DNA from 3 places in the Bacillus inaquosorum genome. Region 3 is predicted to be linked to each of the others. Evidence: riboswitches for the same ligand, from Rfam matches in the RefSeq annotation. Region 3 holds a riboswitch; each other region holds the start of a gene.
What was found. A riboswitch is a leader RNA that binds a small molecule or an ion and turns the genes downstream of it on or off. The one in region 3 is predicted to bind thiamine pyrophosphate.
Positions count from the first base shown of each region.

Region 1: another riboswitch for thiamine pyrophosphate. It lies ahead of thiC (phosphomethylpyrimidine synthase ThiC); the one in region 3 lies ahead of thiT (energy-coupled thiamine transporter ThiT).
Region 2: another riboswitch for thiamine pyrophosphate. It lies ahead of M1M80_RS07390 (YkoF family thiamine-binding protein); the one in region 3 lies ahead of thiT (energy-coupled thiamine transporter ThiT).

Region 1 covers NZ_CP096592.1:1,067,042-1,074,793, forward strand. Annotated here, with positions in the region: gene M1M80_RS05045 (MATE family efflux transporter) at 1-645, shown strand, start outside; gene M1M80_RS05050 (class I SAM-dependent methyltransferase) at 768-1,589, shown strand; gene spo0M (sporulation control protein Spo0M) at 2,485-3,261, opposite strand; gene M1M80_RS05060 (hypothetical protein) at 3,401-3,604, shown strand; gene M1M80_RS05065 (spore coat protein) at 3,658-3,921, opposite strand; gene M1M80_RS05070 (Type 1 glutamine amidotransferase-like domain-containing protein) at 4,036-4,728, shown strand; TPP riboswitch at 4,797-4,904, shown strand; gene thiC (phosphomethylpyrimidine synthase ThiC) at 5,037-6,809, shown strand; partial or broken gene M1M80_RS05080 (FbpB family small basic protein) at 6,942-7,137, shown strand; gene katA (catalase KatA) at 7,165-7,752, opposite strand, start outside.
Region 2 covers NZ_CP096592.1:1,497,552-1,505,303, reverse strand. Annotated here, with positions in the region: gene M1M80_RS07405 (PepSY domain-containing protein) at 1-442, opposite strand, end outside; gene ykoH (two-component system sensor histidine kinase YkoH) at 439-1,803, opposite strand; gene ykoG (two-component system response regulator YkoG) at 1,807-2,493, opposite strand; TPP riboswitch at 2,595-2,706, shown strand; gene M1M80_RS07390 (YkoF family thiamine-binding protein) at 2,803-3,405, shown strand; gene M1M80_RS07385 (ECF transporter S component) at 3,407-4,006, shown strand; gene M1M80_RS07380 (ABC transporter ATP-binding protein) at 3,993-5,636, shown strand; gene thiX (HMP/thiamine ABC transporter permease ThiX) at 5,611-6,375, shown strand; gene rsbRB (RsbT co-antagonist RsbRB) at 6,408-7,241, opposite strand; gene isp (serine protease Isp) at 7,464-7,752, shown strand, end outside.
Region 3 covers NZ_CP096592.1:3,163,189-3,170,940, forward strand. Annotated here, with positions in the region: rRNA gene M1M80_RS16090 (16S ribosomal RNA) at 1-1,251, opposite strand, end outside; TPP riboswitch at 1,721-1,822, shown strand; gene thiT (energy-coupled thiamine transporter ThiT) at 1,922-2,500, shown strand; gene M1M80_RS16100 (GNAT family N-acetyltransferase) at 2,541-3,062, opposite strand; gene floT (flotillin lipid rafts scaffold protein FloT) at 3,087-4,616, opposite strand; gene M1M80_RS16110 (NfeD family protein) at 4,635-5,159, opposite strand; gene M1M80_RS16115 (DinB family protein) at 5,327-5,815, shown strand; gene M1M80_RS16120 (MOSC domain-containing protein) at 5,821-6,399, opposite strand; gene gbsB (choline dehydrogenase) at 6,488-7,696, opposite strand; gene betB (betaine-aldehyde dehydrogenase) at 7,713-7,752, opposite strand, start outside.

The DNA of each region.
Region 1 (7,752 bases), 2.1 Mb from region 3:
AGTGTAATGATGATCGTTATGAATAATGTGATGTTAAATCATGGTGGAAGTACGGCGATCGCAGGAATGAATGTAGTTAATGCGGTGCAAACCTTTATAATGCTGCCTATCTGGGGTATTAGCTTAGGAATCCAGCCAATTATAGGGTATAACTTTGGAGCTGGAAATTATAAAAGAGTTAAAAGTATTCTAGTATCAGCTATGGTATTATCCACAGTAATTGCGGTCGTTGCCTCTCTTTTCATTTATTTTATTCCGGATAGCCTAGTGGCGATATTTAATCAAAACGAAGAGTTAATTCAGTTTGGCAGTCATGCTATGGTCATTTTCCTATTCTTTACGCCGTTACTTGGTTTACAAATTGTTGGAGCGGGATTTTTTCAGGCATTGGGCAAAGCCAAACAATCTATTTTTCTCAGTTTAATTCGACAGGTATTGATCCTCATTCCATTGATGCTAATCTTACCCCCATTCTTAGGTCTAAAAGGGGTGTTGATTTCTGGTCCGATCTCAGATTTTTGCTCTGCAGCTATTTCTGTAACTTTTGTCGTCTTTAGTTTAAAACAAATGCAAAAAGAAATGATTCAAGAACAAGATCCTGGGTCTCGTACCAAATCTGCGGATTTCCACGAATCGAACACGTAAGGTACTAGCCTTTTGAAGCAGGGTATTTTATTGGATATATACTGATAATTAAATAATATTTTTGAGTCAATTCTCTTAGAAGGGGGGAAGGCAGGAGTCGCGACTCTTCCTGCTGGAATAATATGAATTCATCTGGCTCTTATCACATTGCAGATATTGCAAATAGTATAGAAGGTGAGATTAACCGGCTAAAGGCCCAGGTTGATCTATTTTGGGCTAACGAATGGAAGCACTATCAGTCGCATGGTTTGACTGGTGCAAAAGCCGTTATTGAACTAGGTTCTGGGCCAGGTTTTCTTTTAGAGAAGTTGTTAACACATATCCCCCACGCGAATGTGACCGGTCTAGAGATTGATCGCTTATTGGTTGATTATGCCACGGATTATTTAAAAAAGGAAAAACAAAGTAGATGGCAAGTGTATGAGGGAGATATTATTCAGACCGGCATGGAGGACAACACATTTGATTTTGCAATTTCACGTTTGGTATTGGAGCATTTGCCAGATCCTACAAAAGCTATTAAGGAAATATACCGAATCTTGAAGCCGGGTGGAAAAGTAATCTTGGTTGATAATGATTTTGAGATGCATATTATGACCTACCCGCATGTTTCAGGCTTAAGAGAGTTATATGATGCCTACTGTCAAGCTAGGTTTGCCGAAGGGGGCAATCCAAAAATTGGGCGTGAGTTGCCGCAAATTCTAAAAGATGGGGGATTTACTAATGTCCAATTTGATATTGTCAATGCTCATAGTACAATATTAGGAGATGAGATGTTTTTCCAATCCGAAGGTGTTGGAATCCCATACAAGCTGGTACAGGATGGTTTTTTATCAAGCAAAGACCTAGGGAAGATATCGGTTAGCTGGAGAAAGATGGTGCAGGATAAGCATCATGCGATTGTCCGACAATTGTGCCTAGCTGTCGGTGAAAAAACTGTATAAACGCTAGTTCAAAATGCTTTTTAAGGATCTAGATAGACATATGTAAATAAACCAAAGCGTAACCCGTATACTGAACCTTGAAGCAGGGTGTTTTAATCTCTTTATATCAATTACAGTCCCTATGATTTTTGGGGCAATCGCTGCTTAAATCGCAAAGAATGGCGGCGGTGGTTCACTGTCACGGGGGGATTGTGACTGTGAACCAAGTGCTTCAAAATGTTAATTAATAATGATACTACATAAAATGTTGTAATTTTTAACATGAATTAAAAAGTTAACATCGTGAAAAAGGTCTGTTAAAGAAGAATAAGGAAACTTTTTTGTAAGTAGTTAAAAACCCATTTCTAATTAGAAGTGCTCTATGTAAAGGTCAATTTTAGAAATAACTATACAGCGTTAAGTAGAAGGTGATCTCTGTATAAGACAGGGATCATCTTTTTTTATACCATTGCATCTATAGTCATTGTAATGCGTCACATGTCACTTCACTTCACTTCTCTTTTTACTACTGGTAAGCTGCTTTCCATCGGTTCCTAGAACCTCCATCTTTTTCTTTCCTATCAACTCTAATTACTTGTTCTTCAAAAATTTGCGCCGGGAATTTCCCTTTCTCTTTTTCTGAATGAATAATCGTTTAAATGTATCTCTATAAGTGATGCCTTATAGGTGTACCTGACTTTATATAAGGATTAGCTCGAATAATTTGTATATCTTCATCGCCAAATAAATGTTTACTCATTGTTTCTCATCTCCTCACTTACTGAATCCCCCCATTAAACACAAAAGTACCCCATAGGATAGACTTTTTCTAAATTGTCTACTTATAGGGTATATTTTAATTAAGAAGTGGGTTTTATTTTTGTAGCTAAGGTAGTGTGTATGACCCCTGTATTGTTTACTCAGCGTATTGGTCTAAAATCTCTTCTAACACCTCTTCAAGCCCTTCTGCATCCTCAAGCTCTGATTGGCTGAAGCGGACGCGTACGAGCTGTTCTCCGTCATTATACATCTCTTCCAGCCATCCTCGCAGTCCTCTTGCTCTGCGGTCGACTTCGAAAATAATGTCTAAACCGTCTTCGTCTAAAAGGAAAATAAGCTCTAATTCATCAAGCATCTGACGATAGTAGCCTGATGTCGGAATGAACTCAAATTCTTGAACGAACGGAAGGCGGCGCTGGAAGTAAGGTGCTTGTTCGCAGTCTGCTTCGTTAAGGCGGAAGCCCAGGTTTTCGATTGCTTTCAGCACACTTTCGATCCAAGGGTGCGCTTCAACGAAAATTCGATCGTGATCTGATTTGTCAATACCGCCTTGAATGTCAAGGTCTGTCACCACGGCGACCTCTACTTTCCCTACAGTGATTGGTGTATCCAGTGGGAGAATGAATGAGAACGGAAATTGATGCTGTTCTCCAGGCTGAATGGTAAATGAACCAGTGACCCGGAAAGAATGAATTGTAGCGTATTTCCGGTGCTCTTCATCGTCTTTTACAATGACGTACCGTGTATTAAGCTGTAAGTCAATATAGCGGATATCCTGAGCGATTTTTCCGCCATTGACATGTACAGTACCCCGCACTTCCTCTCCAGGATAATATGCGTCTTTCTCTAAAATCGTATCTACTTTTGCAGCACCGATTCCGGCACTTGCCGCAAGCTTCTTAAAAAATGACATGTTAAATCTTCCCCTTTTTCTTTTTCTCAACAGGTATACGTAAGAAGGAGGAAAAAAGATTCATTTGTTTCATACTTTTTTCCTATTATTCGTCCGGCCTAGGGACAGACTAAGAATAATATTGAAAGCAAAGGAGCGGATTGAAATGAATAAAGAAAGTATGGTTGCTGATGAATTACACAGAATGTTTTTGGCTGGTGAACTGCAAATCACGGTAGAAGAGGATATAAACAATATATCTGAACGGCTGAGAAACGGCGATCTCAGTTTAGACCGCTTGAGCGGAGAAGATACGTTTATAAAAGAAACGGTAAACGAGGCTTTAAGAAGAGTGGAGCAATAAAAGGAAGAGACGGTCTCTCGTAAATGAGAGACCGTCTTTTTTATATGACTTTGTTACAGTTCTCTGCAAGATAAAAGCGAATCGATTTGCAATTGTTTATCCAGGATCAAGCCTTTTTCCATCAGGAGTTCAGAAAGTTCTCCATGCAGATAAACAGCTGCATCTAATTGATCACGCAATGCTCTTCGGAGGTGAGGGTTCGAGGTTTCTGTCATCGCGACAGTGTAATTGTTAATGCTTGTTTTTATTGTTATTAAGAAATTAAGTACAAATGCAGGTATGTCTTTGGCGTTTATCGGGTTAGAGACATTGTTCAATGGCAATCCACTTCCTTATTTTCTAGTTCCCGTGATAAGAAAGTATTTGGCTTGCTATCTTGTTTTTATACAAAATGCTATAATGAATAACAAATTTTGTCAGGCGGTGAGATGATGAAACAGATTATTGCGATGGGCGGCGGGGGTTTTTCGATGGAGCCGAAAAATTTGTCCCTCGATCAATATATCATCAATCAATCAGACCGGAAGTCGCCTCGCGTTTGTTTTTTGCCGACGGCGAGTGGTGATTCCCAAAACTATGTTCAGCGGTTTTATGATGCATTTCAAACACTGGATTGTGTGCCGTCTCATTTATCCTTATTTAAGCCGCCGTCAACAGATTTAATTTCTTTTGTTATGGAAAAGGACATAATTTATGTCGGCGGGGGAAATACGAGGAATATGCTTGTGCTGTGGAAAGAGTGGGGGCTGGATCTTATTCTCAGGGAAGCATGGAAGAACGGTGTGATTTTAGCTGGTTTAAGTGCAGGTGCGATCTGCTGGTTTGAAGAAGGGGTGACAGATTCAGCCGGACCGCTGACAAGCATGAAAAGTTTAGGTTTGTTGCAAGGGAGCTTTTGTCCTCATTATGACGGTGAAAAGGATCGGAGACCGATATACCACCAGCTGATATCTAACGAATTCTTGTGCGATGGCTATGCGGCGGACGACGGAGCAGCTCTCCATTTCATAAATGATCAGCTGTTTCAGACAGTGAGTTCAAGACCGGGTGCAAGGGCATATCGGGTGATGATGGGTGATCATGAAATATCTGAAACGCCGCTGTCGGTCAACTATTTGGGATGAATTAGCTGAATATTTTCTATATTCCTCTTTTTTTTCGATTGGTTTTATGTTAAGATGAGTCCGAAATTAATAGTTACTGGGGGTGCCCGCTTTCGGGCTGAGAGAGAAGGTAAGCTTCTTAACCCTTTGGACCTGATCTGGTTCGTACCAGCGTGGGGAAGTAGAGGAATTGTTTTTATTATTGTCTTGCTGGGCAATAATATGTTTCTTTCTGACTGTAACCGGGTTCATTCATTTGAATCCGGTTTTTTGTGCTGGTTATGGGCTTGATTTTGTCCTTTCAAACGAAGAGAGGGGAAGGATAAGTAATGCAAAACAATTCAGTGCAGCAAGCCAACATTTCCATTATGTCGAGTTTTTCGGGGAGCAAGAAAGTGTATGTGGAAGGTTCTTCTTCGGACATCCAAGTGCCGATGAGGGAAATCGCATTGAGTCCGACGACAGGGTCGTTCGGCGAAGAGGAAAACGCGCCTGTGCGTGTCTATGATACAAGCGGACCGTATACCGACCCTGATGTGACCATTAATATTCAAGAAGGGTTAAAGCCGCTCCGCCAAAAATGGATCACGGAGCGCAGCGATGTTGAACAATATGAAGGACGAGCTATAAAACCAGAAGATAACGGTTATAAAAAAGCAAATCCAAACGTAAGCTACCCAGGACTAAAGCGGAACCCGCTGCGGGCGAAAGCGGGTCAAAATGTCACACAAATGCATTATGCCAAAAAAGGGATCATTACACCAGAGATGGAGTTTATCGCAATACGCGAGCATGTGTCTCCCGAATTTGTCAGAGATGAGGTAGCCAGCGGCCGGGCGATCATTCCTTCAAATATTAATCACCCTGAAAGCGAACCGATGATTATCGGCCGGAATTTTCATGTGAAGATTAATGCGAATATCGGGAATTCAGCGGTTACGTCATCAATTGAAGAAGAAGTGGAAAAAATGACCTGGGCCATTCGCTGGGGAGCGGATACGATGATGGATCTTTCCACCGGAAAAGACATTCATACGACGCGTGAATGGATTATCCGCAATTGCCCTGTGCCTGTTGGAACTGTTCCGATTTATCAGGCGCTTGAAAAGGTAAACGGCGTAGCGGAGGATTTAACGTGGGAGATTTATCGTGATACGCTGATCGAGCAGGCAGAGCAGGGAGTGGATTATTTTACGATACACGCTGGTGTTTTGCTTCGGTATGTGCCGCTGACTGCCAAACGGACAACTGGAATCGTGTCACGCGGGGGAGCGATTATGGCGCAGTGGTGTCTGGCTCATCATCAGGAAAGCTTTCTGTATACTCATTTTGAAGAAATCTGTGAAATCATGAAAACGTATGATATTGCTTTTTCTCTTGGGGATGGTCTGCGTCCCGGATCAATCGCTGATGCCAATGACGAAGCGCAGTTTGCTGAATTAGAGACGCTTGGAGAGCTGACACAAATTGCCTGGAAGCATGATGTTCAGGTAATGATTGAGGGACCGGGGCATGTGCCGATGCATAAAATCAAAGAGAACGTCGATAAACAAATGGACATTTGCAAAGAAGCGCCTTTTTACACATTGGGGCCTCTGACGACAGATATTGCACCGGGCTATGACCATATTACTTCAGCGATCGGAGCGGCGATGATCGGCTGGTATGGGACAGCAATGCTTTGTTATGTAACGCCGAAGGAGCATTTGGGGCTGCCAAATCGTGATGATGTTCGTGAAGGAGTCATTACATATAAAATTGCTGCGCACGCGGCAGACCTTGCAAAAGGGCATCCCGGAGCGCAAATACGGGATGATGCGTTATCGAAAGCCCGCTTTGAATTCCGCTGGCGAGACCAGTTTAATCTATCTCTTGATCCGGAAAGAGCGCTTGAATATCATGATGAAACCCTGCCGGCTGAAGGAGCAAAAACCGCTCATTTCTGTTCAATGTGCGGACCGAAGTTTTGCAGCATGAGAATTTCTCAGGATATTCGGGATTATGCGAAGGATAAAGAGATTAGTGAATGGGATGCGATTCAAGAGGGGATGAAAGAAAAAGCCGAAGAATTTGTGAATCAAGGCAGCCAGCTGTATAAATAATAGATTGACAGGCGAAATGGAATACGTTTTAATATAGCTAATATACATTTCCAGCATTTGCTGATCGGAACACCGAAGGCTCTTATCTTTTAGATAAGGGCCTTTTTTGTATGAAAAAAGGAGGGAACAGTGATGGGAATCAAAAAAGAGAAGGGGAGAAAGCGATTCAAGAAGCGAAAAACATACGGAAATCAGATTTTACCGCTGGAGCTCCTGATTGAAAAAAACAAACGAGAGATTATGAACAGTGCGGAGCTGATGGAGGAAATTTATATGAAGATTGATGAGAAGCATACGGCAGTGCGTCACTAAATATAAAAAAACCCGCTATTTACAGCGGGTTTTTGCATTTATATTAAGCATCTTTTTTAATTGGCAATCCAAGGCCTTCTGCCACGCGTTTTCCGTATTCAGGATCCGCTTTGTAGAAATGCTCGATTTGGCGAAGTTTGATTTCTTCTTTTTCTACCGGCTTCATGGCGTTAACAATATTTTTAACAAGGCGGGCACGCTCATCCTCGCTCATTAAACGATAGAGATCACCGGCTTGTGTGTAGTGGTCATTGTGATCGTAGCTTACGCTGTCAGCGATTCCTTGTACCGGATATGCAGCTTGTTTATCCTCAGGTGACTCTTTCGGACCGCCGAAGCTGTTAGGCTCATAATAAACAGATCCGCCGCCGTTATTGTCAAAGCGCATTTGTCCGTCACGCTGATAATTGTTCACTTCGTTGCGTGCGCGGTTGATTGGCAGCGCTTGATGGTTTGCACCGACACGGTAGCGGTGTGCGTCATGATAAGCAAACAGTCGGCCTTGAAGCATTTTATCCGGAGAAACATCAATACCAGGCACGAGTGTTCCAGGTGAGAATGTCGCTTGTTCCACTTCTGCAAAGTAGTTTTCCGGATTTCTGTCTAGAACCATGCGTCCGACCTCGATTAA
Region 2 (7,752 bases), 1.7 Mb from region 3:
CTTTTGCCTGCATATCTACCTTCACTTCGTATGTTTTTCCGTCTTCTTTTTGTATGGTATATGTGGCAACACGATTCTGTTGTGTTTGTTTTTTGACGGTTCCCGGCACCCGCTCAAGCGCGAGATGCTCGGCTTCTTTTTCTGTCATGGCAGATGGATTCATCGCTTTTACTCTGTTTATCGAAAGAATATCAGCCGATTTTGCGTCAGCTTTTATAAAATAAGTTCCCTTTGGATTTTCAAGGGTCATATCATATGTTCTTTTATTCTTTGATTGCGTTACTTTCGTGACCTCGCCTTCATAGGAGGCTTCGATTTTTTTTACGACAGCCTCCTTTGACAGGACGTCCTCGTGGGTTTGCCGAATGATGAGAACCGCACAGATGATGACGGCTAAAACCGCTGCTGCCGCAGCAGATACTGCTTTTATTGTTTTGTTCATCGGCCTCCCCCATTCTGTTCTCTGAATTGCATGGTGACAGCTGTTCCTTGGTCCGGCTTGCTTTTGACAGACAGCTCAATGCCGTGCTCATCGGCGATTTGCTTGGCAATGGAAAGGCCTAAACCCGTCCCGCCTGTTTTTCTGTTTCGTGCCTCATCCGCCCGGTAGAACCGTTCGAACAAGTGCGGGATATGCTCCTCAGGTATTCCGATGCCTTCATCCCTTACTGACAGAAACGGCCGTCCATTCCTCGTTCCGGCTGTCATTACAATGGCTTTTTCACTATACTTTATGGCATTATCGAGCAAAATGGTCAGCAGCTGCTTGATGCGTTCTTCATCAGCTGTTACAAGCAGGCTCTCCCTATCTGTTACAAGCAAAATCTCACGGTGATAGACGGGCTGGAGCGTTTGCATAACGGCGCGTGACACTTCAATCAGATCGATTGTTTTCACGTCAAGCTCAAGTCCTTTATGGCTTTTGGCAAGCGCCAGCAGCTGGTTGGTCAGTTTTTTCATATGCACCGCTTCTGAATGAATGGCTTCAATCGATTCCTCAAGCACTTCCGGCTTTTTTGCCCCCCACCGCTTCATTAGGCTGCTGTAGCTTTCTATAATCGTGAGCGGGGTTTTCAATTCATGTGAAGCGTCTTGAACGAATTGCTGCTGTTTATCGTAGTGCTCTTTCAGCATCATCGCCATCTCATTAAATGTCAGCCCCATCTGATATAACTCGTCGTGCGACTGTCCTTCCAAGGAAATCGTTTTGAATGCTTTCTCCCGCTGTATATCTTTCATTGTCATCATTAATCGTCTGATCGGATTAATGATACGGCGGGCGAGCAAGCTGCCGGCAAAAAAAGAAGCGATACAGACAGCAGCACTTGCAGCGATTAAGATGATTTTCAAAAGAAACAGACTCTCCTCTGTGTTCTCGAGCCTTTCAACCAGCTGAAGAGATACCACTTGCCCATCGGTCCAAATAACCGGAACAGCGGCTTCAGCAAACAGTTTGCCGTCATGTTTCCTTACATCTGCCGTTTCCCCGCTGTGAAATGAAAGAGGAAAATCTTTAAACTCTTTTTCTTTTGTAATGGTCATGACGGCTTTTTGATCACCATTCACTACACGGACCATGCCGTTTGCCGGAAGATAGGCCTGCAGCATGTCCTGCAAAGCCACTCCTTCTGTTTCAGCAGCATGCAGCGCTTCAGCAATGTTATCCGTCTCATCTGCAAGCCGGGCTGCATCCTTTGATGTCAGCGCGGATGAAAAAATGAGATAGACTGCGGTATGGACCAAAATTAATAAAACCAGCAGCGATATTGATGTGTACAGATGAATCTTGGTCTTCAGCTTCATCGTTTACCCCTTAATGGCATAGCCGACCCCGCGAACAGTATGGATCAGCTGTTTTTCGTAAGGATAGTCCAGTTTTTTTCTGATGTATCTTATGTACACGTCCACGACATTTGTATCACCAATGTAATCAAATCCCCATACCGAGTTTAAAATCTGCTCCCGTGTCAGCACTTGCTGCGGATGTTTCAGCATATAGACGAGCAAATCAAATTCCCGCGGCGTTAATTCCACCTCTTTGTTTCCCCGTCTCACTTCACGGGTTTTTTCGTTCACCCGCAAGTCGTCATATGTAAGAAAGGTGCCGATATCTTCTGTTTTTGGTCCATTTTGGCGCAGCGCCGCCCTGATTCTCGCAAGCAATTCCTCAATTTCAAACGGCTTTGTGACATAGTCGTTCGCACCGATGTCCAGCCCTGTTACCTTATCAGGAATACTGTCGCGCGCCGTTAATAAAATGACAGGTGTCTGCTGATCCGTTTTTCTCAAGCGGCGGAGTACCTCCAGGCCGCTAAGCCCCGGAAGCATGACATCAAGAAGCACCAAAGAATACCCGCCTTCCGCGGCCGCATTCAGCCCTTCTGTGCCATCTTGTTTGATGATGACGCTGTATCCTTCATATTCCAATTCAAGCTGAAGCACCCTGGCGATTTTTTCTTCATCTTCCACAATTAATATGTGCCCTTTTTCCAAAATCGATCATCCTCTCCTGTCCAAATATGAAAAAAATGATTTCATTGTTTACAAAATGATTCTTATCATCTATTATGATGTCAAAATAAAAAATTGTATACGGAAAGCACTAGGGGTGCTGTTTTGGCTGAGATAAAGCGCGCAAAAACGCGCTTTGATCCCTTATGACCCGATCTGGATAATACCAGCGTGGGGAAGTGCAGGTTGACCGAATGGTGTATTTTTTTGTGCGCTTAATCGATCTATGACTGCATATTCCCTTAGGATATGCAGTTTTTTATTTTACCAAAAAAACAGGAGGTCGGAGAAATGGATCATATTTGCGGTACAAGCAGAATCGCTGGTTTTCGCTTCTCTTTATACCCGATGACAGATGATTTTATCAGTGTGATCAAGTCTGCGCTGAAAAAAACCGACACATCTAAGGTTTGGACGAAAACCGACCATATCAGCACAGTCTTGCGCGGATCGATTGATCATGTATTCGATGCTGCCAAAGCCATTTATCTTTATGCGGCGAACAGCGAAAAACACATCGTCATGAACGGCACGTTTTCCATCGGGTGCCCGGGCGATACCCAAGGAGATACATATCTTTCCGCAGACGGCAAGCGTGTCAATGAAGATGCTGTCGGAAGCCTGAACGCGGAAGCACCATGCCAATTTGCGCTTTACCCGATGAATGAGCCGGATTATATGGGTTTGATCATCGAAGCTGTCGACATTGCGAAAGCAGAAGGCACCTTCGTACAGGGAGCCCATTACGCGAGCGAGCTTGACGGGGACGCGCATGACGTATTCAGAACACTGGAAGCCGTTTTCCGCATGGCTGAACAGCAAACAAACCACGTAACCATGACTGTGAATGTCTCGGCTAACAGTCCATCAAGAAAAAACAGAAAGCAGGGATAAAATGAAAAGCTGGAAAGTAAAAGAAATTGTCATCATGTCCGTTATCAGTATCGTTTTTGCCGTTGTTTATTTATTATTCACGCATTTTGGAAACGTACTTGCCGGTATGTTCGGTCCAATCGCTTATGAACCGATTTACGGCATTTGGTTTATCGTTTCTGTCATCGCCGCGTACATTATTCGAAAACCGGGTGCGGCGCTTGTTTCTGAAATCATTGCCGCTCTCGTTGAATGCCTGCTGGGAAATCCATCTGGCCCAATGGTCATCGTCATCGGCATTGTTCAAGGTCTCGGGGCTGAAGCTGTATTTCTCGCGACACGCTGGAAAGCATACTCTCTGCCTGTACTTTTGCTGGCAGGAATGGGATCTTCAGTAGCCAGCTTTATCTATGATCTCTTTGTTTCTGGCTATGCAGCGTATTCACCTGGTTATCTTCTCATTTCGCTTGTCATCCGTCTGATTTCCGGCGCGCTTCTTGCGGGGCTCCTCGGAAAAGCTGTCAGCGACTCTCTCGCTTATACGGGTGTGTTAAACGGAATGGCACTCGGAAAGGAACTGAAAAAGAAACGAAAACAGGTATCAGACAATGCAAGCCTTTGATGAGCTCCTAACGGTTGACCAGCTCAGCTTCACTTATGAAGAAGACGAGAAACCGGTTTTTCAAAACATTTCGTTTGAGCTTCAAAAAGGAGAATGCGCTTTATTACTAGGGCCGAGCGGGTGCGGAAAAAGCTCGCTCGCCCTATGTTTAAACGGTCTTTACCCGGAGGCTTGCGACGGCATACAGTCCGGACATGTTTTTTTATGTCAGAAGCCGGTCACAGACCCTGAAACCTCCGAAACGATTGCTCAGCATGTCGGAGTCGTTTTTCAAGATCCTGATCAGCAGTTTTGCATGCTGACGGTGGAGGACGAAATCGCTTTCGGGCTGGAAAATCTGCAGATTCCGAAAAAAGAGATGACAGAAAAAATTGATGCGGTTTTAGAAAAATTACGCATTACTTCTTTAAAAGAAAAAACGATATCCACTCTGTCAGGAGGACAAAAGCAGAAAGTCGCTCTCGCCTGTATTTTGGCGATGGAGCCTGAGCTTATTATGTTGGATGAGCCAACTTCTCTGTTAGATCCTTATTCAGCGCGGGAATTCGTTCACATGATGAAAGACCTTCAGAGGGAAAAAGGCTTCAGCCTCCTCGTCATTGAGCACCAGCTTGATGAATGGGCGCCTTGGATTGAGAGGACAATTGTGCTGGACAAAGCAGGAAAAAAAGCGCTGGACGGCCGGACAGAAGATCTATTTCAGCACGAAGCGGAGACCCTAAAGGAACTAGGCATCGCGATTCCAAAAGTGTGCGGCCTGCAGGAAAAACTCAGTATGCCGTTTACTCTATCAAAAGAAACGCTGTTTAAAGAACCTTTTCCTGCCGGGCATGCTGAAAAGAAGAAAGCTCCTTCTGGGGAAAGTGTGCTGGAAGTCAGCAGCCTTTCATTCGCAAGAGGGCAGCAGACGATTTTCAAAGACATCAGCTTTTCATTGCGCGAAGGCTCTTTAACGGCGCTTGTCGGCCCGAACGGCACCGGAAAATCGACGCTCTTATCCGTCCTCGCCCGTCTGATGAAGCCGAAAAGCGGAAAGATTCTTCTATATGATAAGCCGCTGCAATCGTATAAAGAAAATGAACTGCGAAAACGAATGGGATTTGTTTTTCAAAACCCGGAGCATCAGTTTGTCACCGATACAGTATATGACGAGCTGCTGTTCGGCCAGAAAGCAGATGCTGAAACCGAGAAAAAAGCGCAGCACCTGCTGCATCGTTTCGGTCTTGCACATTTAGCTGATCATCATCCGTTTGCAATCAGCCAAGGACAAAAACGGCGCCTGAGCGTCGCTACCATGCTCATGCATGACGTAAAGGTTTTATTATTAGACGAACCAACCTTTGGCCAGGACGCCCGCACGGCGGCTGAATGCATGGATATGATTCAGCGTATCAAGGCAGAAGGAACCGCTGTCCTTATGATTACACACGATATGGAGCTAGTCTCTTCGTATGCCGACAGCGTGCTTGTGCTTCACGATACGGGCCTGGCCTTTGACGGATCTCCAGCGCAGTTATTTTCTCAGGAAACAAGGCTTGTCAAAAACGCAAAGCTTACCCTTCCCCTTCTATATGAATGGATGGCATATCAAGAGGAGGTGCGTGATGATGCAGCCGTTACATCTCATTAATCCGACAGTGAAAGCAGCGGCGGTTTTTTGCTGTGTTGTCATGCTGTCGTTTATTTACAATCCCTACACCCCTGCGTGTTTTTATATCATCATCGTGGCGAGTGTCCTATTAGCAGCCAGAATCCCATTGAAAAAATGGTTTTTGTTTACGATTCCGTTTTTGATTTTGGCATTCGGATGCGTATGGACAGCCGCTGTTTTTGGAAAGGTTCCGACAACCCCGGATAATTTCTTGTTTCAAGCCGGCCCTTTTTCGATCAACAGTGGCAATGTGTCTGTCGGCATCTCTCTCGGGTTTCGTATTTTATGCTTTTCCGCCTTATCGATGATGTTTGTTTTTACGACCGATCCGATTTTATTTATGCTGAGCCTTGTCCAGCAGTGCAAGCTTTCACCAAAGCTCGCATATGGCGTCATTGCAGGCTTTCGTTTTCTTCCGTTGTTAAAGGACGAGGTCCAGCTGATCCAGCAGGCTCATAAAATCAGAGGAGGAGCGGCGGAGAACGGCTTCAAAGAGAAAATCAGCGCGCTAAAGCGGTATACCATCCCGCTTTTGGCAAGTGCCATCAGAAAAGCGGAACGGACGGCGCTTGCGATGGAATCGAAAGGTTTTACAGGAAGCAGAAATCGGACATATTACCGGACGCTGACCGTAAACCGCCGCGACTGGCTGTTCTTTTGCCTCGTTCTCTTGTTATTCGCAGGATCTTTTCTCGTATCTAAATATTTTGCCTCATAAAAAGCCGCTATTGTCGATAGCGGCTTTTTTTCTTATTGATGATAGTTTAATGCCTGGGCAAGATTGGTTTTAATTATAATGTTCGAAAAATCAATCCCAAGCTGTACAGCGGTTTGCGCGATTTCAGGCCTGATTCCTGACAGGGTTGACCTGACACCGATTAAATTGAGCGCTTCAATTAATTTAAAGATTTGGTGCGCCACCATCGTATCAACCACCACAACACCTGACAGATCGATTAACAGATGCTCCACGCGTCTTTTGGCACAAGCATGAAGCGTGTTTTCCAGAATAAACTTTGCCCGTTCGGTATCAATGTCACCGACAAGCGGAAGCAGAGCTGTTGATTTGCTCAGGGTAATGACAGGCGAGCTTAATTCCAATATCATTTCTCTCTGGGCGTTTAATTGCTGTTTGGCATTCGTTTCAGCGTGATCGACAAATGTATAAATGGTAAAATCAAAGACTCTTACAATCAAATCGGCCCATTTTTGTTTCTCTCCCGGTTCAAACGCCGACTCGTTTTCTTCTGCGAACTTCTCAAAATACTTCGTATATAATTTCCGATTTCTCATAAACTCCCGAATGACGTACTGAACCGGAGTGTCGAGATGCTTTTGATCATTTGTCAGCTCAATGACCCACTCTTGAAATTCTTCGAGAAATTGTTTTTCAGGTAAAACATACATGTAATTCAGATGCCGGTAAAATTCCCTGTCCTGCTCTTTCAATTCTTCCGTTACAGATGCATTATGTAAGGCGTAAAGCGAATTCGGATCACTTTCCTCCATCGTTTCAATCCATTCCTCGGCCATTTGTTCCACATGCTCTGAAAAAAACGCATATAATTTTTCATTCAGTTTCATCACACTGCTCCTTTCCCCAACACTATTATAACTTGACTGACAGCTGAATCCCAGTCAGACACGCTGAAACCATCCAATATTTTGAAAATTACTAATTCTTTGGGTTGTATCCCATTTTTTCAAAATGCTTCAAATGGCTCTGTCCGAGAGGTTGTTTTTTTCATATAATATGAGGCAACACCCTTGAATCCACTTGAAAGCATAAAAAAGGAGGGCTTTTTTATGAATGGTGAAATCCGCTTGATCCCGTATGTGACGAATGAGCAGATCATGGATGTAAACGAGCTTCCTGAGGGCATTAAAGTGATTAAGGCGCCAGAAATGTGGGCAAAAGGGGTAAAAGGCAAAGATGTAAAAATTGCTGTATTGGACACTGGCTGCGACGCAAGCCATCCTGATTTAAAAAACCAAATCATCGGCGGAAAGAACTTCACGGATGATGACGGCGGCAAGGAAGATGCGATTTCCGACTACAACGGACACGGCACACACGTCGCCGGAACAATTGCAG
Region 3 (7,752 bases):
GTCCATTGTAGCACGTGTGTAGCCCAGGTCATAAGGGGCATGATGATTTGACGTCATCCCCACCTTCCTCCGGTTTGTCACCGGCAGTCACCTTAGAGTGCCCAACTGAATGCTGGCAACTAAGATCAAGGGTTGCGCTCGTTGCGGGACTTAACCCAACATCTCACGACACGAGCTGACGACAACCATGCACCACCTGTCACTCTGCCCCCGAAGGGGACGTCCTATCTCTAGGATTGTCAGAGGATGTCAAGACCTGGTAAGGTTCTTCGCGTTGCTTCGAATTAAACCACATGCTCCACCGCTTGTGCGGGCCCCCGTCAATTCCTTTGAGTTTCAGTCTTGCGACCGTACTCCCCAGGCGGAGTGCTTAATGCGTTAGCTGCAGCACTAAGGGGCGGAAACCCCCTAACACTTAGCACTCATCGTTTACGGCGTGGACTACCAGGGTATCTAATCCTGTTCGCTCCCCACGCTTTCGCTCCTCAGCGTCAGTTACAGACCAGAGAGTCGCCTTCGCCACTGGTGTTCCTCCACATCTCTACGCATTTCACCGCTACACGTGGAATTCCACTCTCCTCTTCTGCACTCAAGTTCCCCAGTTTCCAATGACCCTCCCCGGTTGAGCCGGGGGCTTTCACATCAGACTTAAGAAACCGCCTGCGAGCCCTTTACGCCCAATAATTCCGGACAACGCTTGCCACCTACGTATTACCGCGGCTGCTGGCACGTAGTTAGCCGTGGCTTTCTGGTTAGGTACCGTCAAGGTACCGCCCTATTCGAACGGTACTTGTTCTTCCCTAACAACAGAGCTTTACGATCCGAAAACCTTCATCACTCACGCGGCGTTGCTCCGTCAGACTTTCGTCCATTGCGGAAGATTCCCTACTGCTGCCTCCCGTAGGAGTCTGGGCCGTGTCTCAGTCCCAGTGTGGCCGATCACCCTCTCAGGTCGGCTACGCATCGTTGCCTTGGTGAGCCATTACCTCACCAACTAGCTAATGCGCCGCGGGTCCATCTGTAAGTGGTAGCCGAAGCCACCTTTTATATTTGAACCATGCGGTTCAAATAAGCATCCGGTATTAGCCCCGGTTTCCCGGAGTTATCCCAGTCTTACAGGCAGGTTACCCACGTGTTACTCACCCGTCCGCCGCTAACATCAGGGAGCAAGCTCCCATCTGTCCGCTCGACTTGCATGTATTAGGCACGCCGCCAGCGTTCGTCCTGAGCCAGGATCAAACTCTCCGATAAATGGATCACAGGTTAAGTTCACCGCATCCTGCGGCGACACCTGTGTGACCTGCATCGTGCAGGCCCTAGTTTGACTGACTACGCACATCACTGTGCGATTTATTTAAAAATGAATTAACAGGTACGTTTTGTCTTGTTTAGTTTTCAAAGATCATTCTGTTACTTACTTCTCAATGAAGCAGCTTTACTAATATAACATTCGGCTTCTTTTTTGTCAACAACTTTTTTTAAATTGTTTTGAAGCTTCTTGTTTTGTCTGCTGTTCATCAGCGACGTTTAATAATATAACACCTGTATTCATTTATAGCAATAGTTTTTTTAAAAAAATCTATAAAACAAATAAACTATAATCTTTGTCATGGTATCTGTCGCGTATTTATCATATAACTATTTTAAAAGAACATCTATTCAGTAATGCAATCTTGTTGTTTTTTTCTTTTTCTTGTATAGTAGAAACGAACTAAATACTGATGACCACAAGGGGAGCATTAAAGCTGAGAGTGAGCGGTTACGTTCTGACCCTTTGAACCTGTTAGTTAACGCTGGCGTAGGGATGTGGCAAAGTCAAATGAATTGCAGATTGTAAAGCAGTGCGTGGAACTTTTCTCATCCTTCCGCGTGCTGCTTTTTTGTTGTCCTTTTGGTTTGTCTATTGATGGAAGGGGATTTTATGAATCAATCTAAGCAACTGGTTCGCCTTATTGAAATTGCAATTATGACTGCGGCTGCTGTTATTTTAGACATCGTCTCAGGAATGTTTCTCCGTATGCCTCAAGGAGGCTCGGTCTCCATCATGATGATTCCGATCTTTTTGATTTCGTTTCGGTGGGGTATCAAAGCTGGCCTTACTACCGGTCTGCTGACAGGTCTTGTTCAAATAGCGATCGGAAACTTATTCGCACAACACCCTGTACAGCTATTGCTAGATTACCTTATCGCGTTCGCAGCTATCGGATTAAGCGGATTTTTCGCTTCTTCTGTCCGTAAAGCCGCTGTATCCAAAACAAAAGGAAAACTGATTGTTTCAGTAGTCAGCGCAGTTTTTATCGGCAGTTTCCTCCGCTATGCCGCACATGTCATTTCAGGGGCTGTGTTTTTCGGCAGCTTCGCTCCAAAAGGAACGCCTGTATGGATTTATTCTTTAACTTATAATGCTACCTATATGGTTCCTTCATTCATCATCTGTGCAATTGTCCTTTGTTTATTGTTTATGACAGCACCGCGTTTGCTCAAAACTGACAGAGCTTAACGAGAAACCCCCAGCGCAATCCGCTGGGGGTTGTTTTTTGCTATCTGTTAAGGACTGTTTTCAAAGCAGGAAGATCCGGCCAGCCAAACCCTATTTCTTTCAGCCTTTCTCCTGCAATTTCAAAGCTGTCCTCCGCTTCTCTTTCAGGGGAATAGGACTGATAAAATGTAATTGAGGGGTTCTTCTCCATCACCCAAACAAACATGCTCGAAAAGCTATGATGAAGCAAAAACTCTGCTCCTTTTGCTAAGAGCGCTCTCCCTGCCCCTTGCCGCTGATGTTCTTCTAAAAGGTAAATAGCGTATAGCTCGCCGTCATAGCCTTTTTGTTCAGAGCGGATAGGTCCAAATGAAGCAAAGCCGAATATCGAACCTTTTTCATCCTGAGCGACAAATACACCCTTTACCGAGCGGCTTTTCCATTTGTCTTCAAATTCCTTATAATTCAGACTGTTTAAGTAATCAGCCGGGACAATTCCTCGATATGTTGTCCTCCAGCTGTCCACATGCACCTTTGCAATGTCCTTTATATCTTCTACCTTTGCTTCTCGTAAGATTACCATCTGCTGCTATCCTTTCCGCAGTCATTATTCTGGTTTTTGGACCGTTTTTGCTTCTTTTATTTCATTTGTTAATTCGTTAATGCTTTGTTTTACGTTTCCTTTTCCTGAAAAGTTCTCAATCATTTCTTTTACGTCAATTCCCGACGATGCTTTCAAGCTTTCTTGCAGGCTTGACATTAAGTTTGTCGCATAGCTGGTTACTTTGTTGGCGCCGCTTGATTCACCGCTTCCTCCTGTATCAACAACGGTGATTTTATCAATATTTGAAAGAGGTGCCGCTGCTTGTTTCGCGTATTCCGGAAGCATTTTTACGATCATGTCGAAGATCGCAGCCTGCCCGTACTGCTCGAAGGCAGCCGCAATTTTCTCTTTTGCTTCCGCTTCTGCCAGACCTTTTAGGCGGATAACCTCAGCTTCTGTTTCCCCTTTCGCTTTTTCAGCTTCTGCTTTTGCAAGCCCGTCAATTCTGACTTTTTCCGCCTCAGCCTTCGCCATTGCTTCTATACTGTACTTCTTGGCATCGGCTTCCGCGAGCTGTTTGGCTTTCTCGGCTGCTGCGGACTGCTCGACTGAATAACGGTCTGCATCGGCTTTTTTCTTTACCTCTGAGTCGTATTGGCGTTCACGGCGAAGAATTTCTTTTTCTTCCAGTTCTATTTGTTTTTGGCGTTCGATAATTTTAACCTGCATTTCCTGCTCTGTGACTTGCTGGCGCGCCCTGGCAGTCTCTAAATCATATGCCTGGTCGGCATTCGCTTTTGCCGTATCTTGTTCTCTGCGGTATTCAGCCATTTTGAGCTGATTGATTTTTTCAGCTTCAGCAATTTCTGTCGCCCGTTCAAGTTCTGATTTTTTTGCATCTTTGTCCGCTTCTGCCCGCTTAATCCGGGTTTCTTTATCAGCCTCTGCTGTTGCGATATCAGCATCACGCTTTACCTGGGCAATTCTCGGTTTCCCTAATGATTCAAGATAACCATTTTTATCACGTACATCTTTAATGGTAAAGGAGACAATCACAAGCCCCATTTTCGCGAGGTCCTGTGAAGCGACACGCTGCACCTCTTGAGAAAATTTCTCCCTGTTTTTATAGATTTCTTCAACTGTCATTGAGCCGAGAATGGAACGAAGATGGCCTTCTAAAACCTCCCGCGCTTCCTGCTCACGGTCTTCTTTTGATTTTCCTAAAAATTGTTCGGCCGCTGTAGCGATTTCTCCTATAGAACCGCCGATTTTAATAATCGCAGTTCCATCGGCCATTACAGGCACTCCTTGTTCTGTATAGACTTCAGGTGTCGAAACATCCAGTTTGCTTGATAATAGGCTTAGCGGCTCTGCCTGCTGGAAGACGGGTAGAACAAAGGTTCCTCCGCCGCGGACGATTTTAATACGGTTGCCGCCTTCATCGACATGAACGTTTTTATTGCCGAGATAGCTCCCCGTTACGATTAACGCTTCATCAGGCCCTGCCGTACGATACTTTGTGATAAACACGGCTATTAGTGCAATTAATAAAAAGAATACAACTCCGATGACAATTATAATCGGCATTGTCATATCACATTCCTCCTTGTTTTATATAGGTTCATGCGGAGTAACCGAAAGAACTCCGTTGTTGACATCTACAACTAAAACCGTTGTTCCGTAACTGATCTGCTGATTCTCAAAGCTGACCGCTGACTTCGAGATGGTGCCGCCTATCCCTTCAATGACCACTTCACCAAACCCGTCAACAGGAACAGCTGTAATCACTTTACCGACTCTTCCTTTTAGATCAGCTTCTCTATAAGCCAAAGATTCTTCAGCGGATGATAATGGTACGAGTACAAAGATGTGAAGCAATGTCACCAGAATGATCGAAAGGATGCAAGATAAAAACGCGAGCAACAGGCTGGACAGGGGCAATGTGAGCTCGCCTATATATCCGCCTGCTGAAAAACATGTGAAAAATGCGAGCACCAATGTCGGATTAAGAAGCGGAATGCCTTCTGACAGCCCTGCAAATACATCTCCGAAAAAAAGAAATAACAGCGTAAGACTGCCCGCAATAATAAGCGTATAAAGATAAATTGTTTGTATAGGAACGCCCAGTAACTCCAAATGCCTCATCCTTTCCTCATCAATGCATTGATGAACGGCTGCCGTTACCATTTATACGAGACACAATAGAAAAGGTTTCGAAATTTTTAGATAAATACTCCCTGTTAAGTGCTTTATAAATGATAATTGCTTATATATATGGTAATGTCATTTTAGGAGGAGATATGATGAGTATCTTTAATGAAGCCAGATTAGAAACGTGGAACGAAGTGAAAGGACTTTCTGACGAAAAGCTGAATCAAAAGCCTTCTGCTGAAGAATGGAGCATACGTGAAGTTCTTGACCATTTGAAAAAAATCGATATGGCCGCACAAAAAATGCTGAAGGAACGTGTAAAGGAAGCTCCTGTTAAAGAAGTTGAAGAAAAACCGCTTGAGACTGCACAGGACAGAAACAATAAACGGAAAGCTCCGAGTCACCTTGAGCCTGAGCATGATTTTATTTCAGGCAGTCAAATGAAACGCGAGCTTGATGTAGTGAGAGAGCAGCTGACAGCTGCAATTGCCTCTCTGAAAGAAGAAGATCTTAAGAGAGTGCTTCCGCATCCTGTGTTTCAAGAGCTGACTGTCAGACAGTGGATCGATTTTATCGGCCACCATGAAAAACGGCACCTCAGCCAGATTAAAGAAATTAAAGAAAAGGTAGAAAGGGTCTGATTTGATCAGACCCTTTCTGCTTTTCGTTTGACTTTCCGCTGATAGGAATGAACTTCTATTTCATCACCTGCATAAACAGCACCGGGTCTCTCAACAATGCAGACAATCCCTCTTATGCCCAGTGCGTGTCGGACGAAAGCAGGCGCCAGCTTCGGCTTGTCCGGATAATAAGATTGAATGACTTCGCCCGGCTGGATACACGGATCATTTTCACCCTCACACAGCAATGCGGCTCCGCTTGGGAAAATGAGCCGGCTTCCTTCTTTTAATGATGTGAAATCATGTATGCCGCTGACTGCCACATTCGCCCCAAGCCATTCCGGCAAAATGCTCGGCACTCCCATTTTTAAAGCAATTTGATCACATTCCTCTATTGATACAATAGAAATTTGTCTGCGGTTGAAAATTTCTGTCCCTTTTGAAAACATCGGTTCTCTGGCTCCCGCTTTTTTGGTCAGGCCAAAATGCAAGTCGCCGGGGATGCCGCCATAATCAAAATCAAGCTTGTCCATTTGCTTTGTTACGAAACTTTCTGTATCTGCGATATATAAGCCTTCCGTTCTTGCAGTCATACGCTTCCACATCAGCCGGTACCTTCCTTCTTCTCTAAAATTTCCATCTATGCTTCATTATCCAAAAAAAATCCCGCTCTGTAAATGAGCGGGACATCGATTATACTGTTTTAGGTGTAAGGTTAAAGCAGCGCTTGTAGATCCAATTGTATGCTTTTTCATTTAAATCTCTAGGATTTCCGAAGGTTTGCGGATCTTTCATTGCTTCTTTTGACAAGCGTTCGATCATATCGGGTGATACTCCCTGCTCTTCTAAAGTCGGTACTTCTAAATCTTCAACAAGGTCATACATCCAATTAACAGATGCTTTCGCAGCTTCTTCTGTTGTCATATTGCTTGTATCAATACCGAACGCTTTCGCAATACGTGCAAACTTCTCAGGATAGCCCTTCCAGTTGTACTCCATGACAGGGCCCATCATCGCAGCCACACATTGACCGTGAGCGACTGGGATAATACCGCCAAGTGTTTGGCTCATCGCATGAGCCGCGCCCGCTGATTCACTGCCGTAAGAAAGACCTGCAAGCATCGCAGCCTGCGCCATTCCGTATCTTGCTTCCAGATCCTCTCCGTCAGCAAATGCTCTTCTAATGTAATGAGCGGCATATTCAATCGCCATCAAGGCAACTGCATCCGTAATTGGCTGCGCAAATTTCATAGTATAGCACTCAATGGCATGAGCAAGCGCATCAATTCCCGTCATGGCTGTTACATGCGGAGGCATTGAAATATGAAGCTCAGGATCAATGATGGTCAGGTGCGCTGCGATCAGCGGACCGCCCGTGTTGAATTTGAATTCTCTTTCTTCATCTGTGATAACCGCCCACTGGGTTACTTCCGATCCTGTTCCGGCCGTTGTCGGAATTGTCGTCAGCGGAGGAATGCGGTTTTCCAGCGGTTTTTTTCCATCTGCCGCTTCATAATCAAGCACGCTTCCTTCGTGAGTTGCTTCTACTCCGATTGCTTTCGCTGTATCCATGGAGCTTCCGCCTCCAACTGCCACTAAACCATTACAGTTCTCTTTTTTGTATAGCTCAGATCCTTCATTCACCAGACGGACAGGCGGGTTTGGCTCTACTTTATTAAAGAGCACCACTTCAATGCCTGCTTCTTTAAGTGATTCGATAACAGGATCAGCGACGCCGGCTTTATAAATCCCAGGGTCTGTGACAAGAAGTGCTTTTGAAACACCCAGCGCAGCTACTTCTTCACCCGTATGCTTGACGGCTCCGATTCCGTGCTTAATCACAGTCGGAATTTCAAATGTGTGGAATTTTTGCATGCTTTCTACTTTCATATTTAATGTCATCATCAATCTCCCCCTCTTATGAATTGAACCAATTAACCGCTGCTGGTTTTGTATTG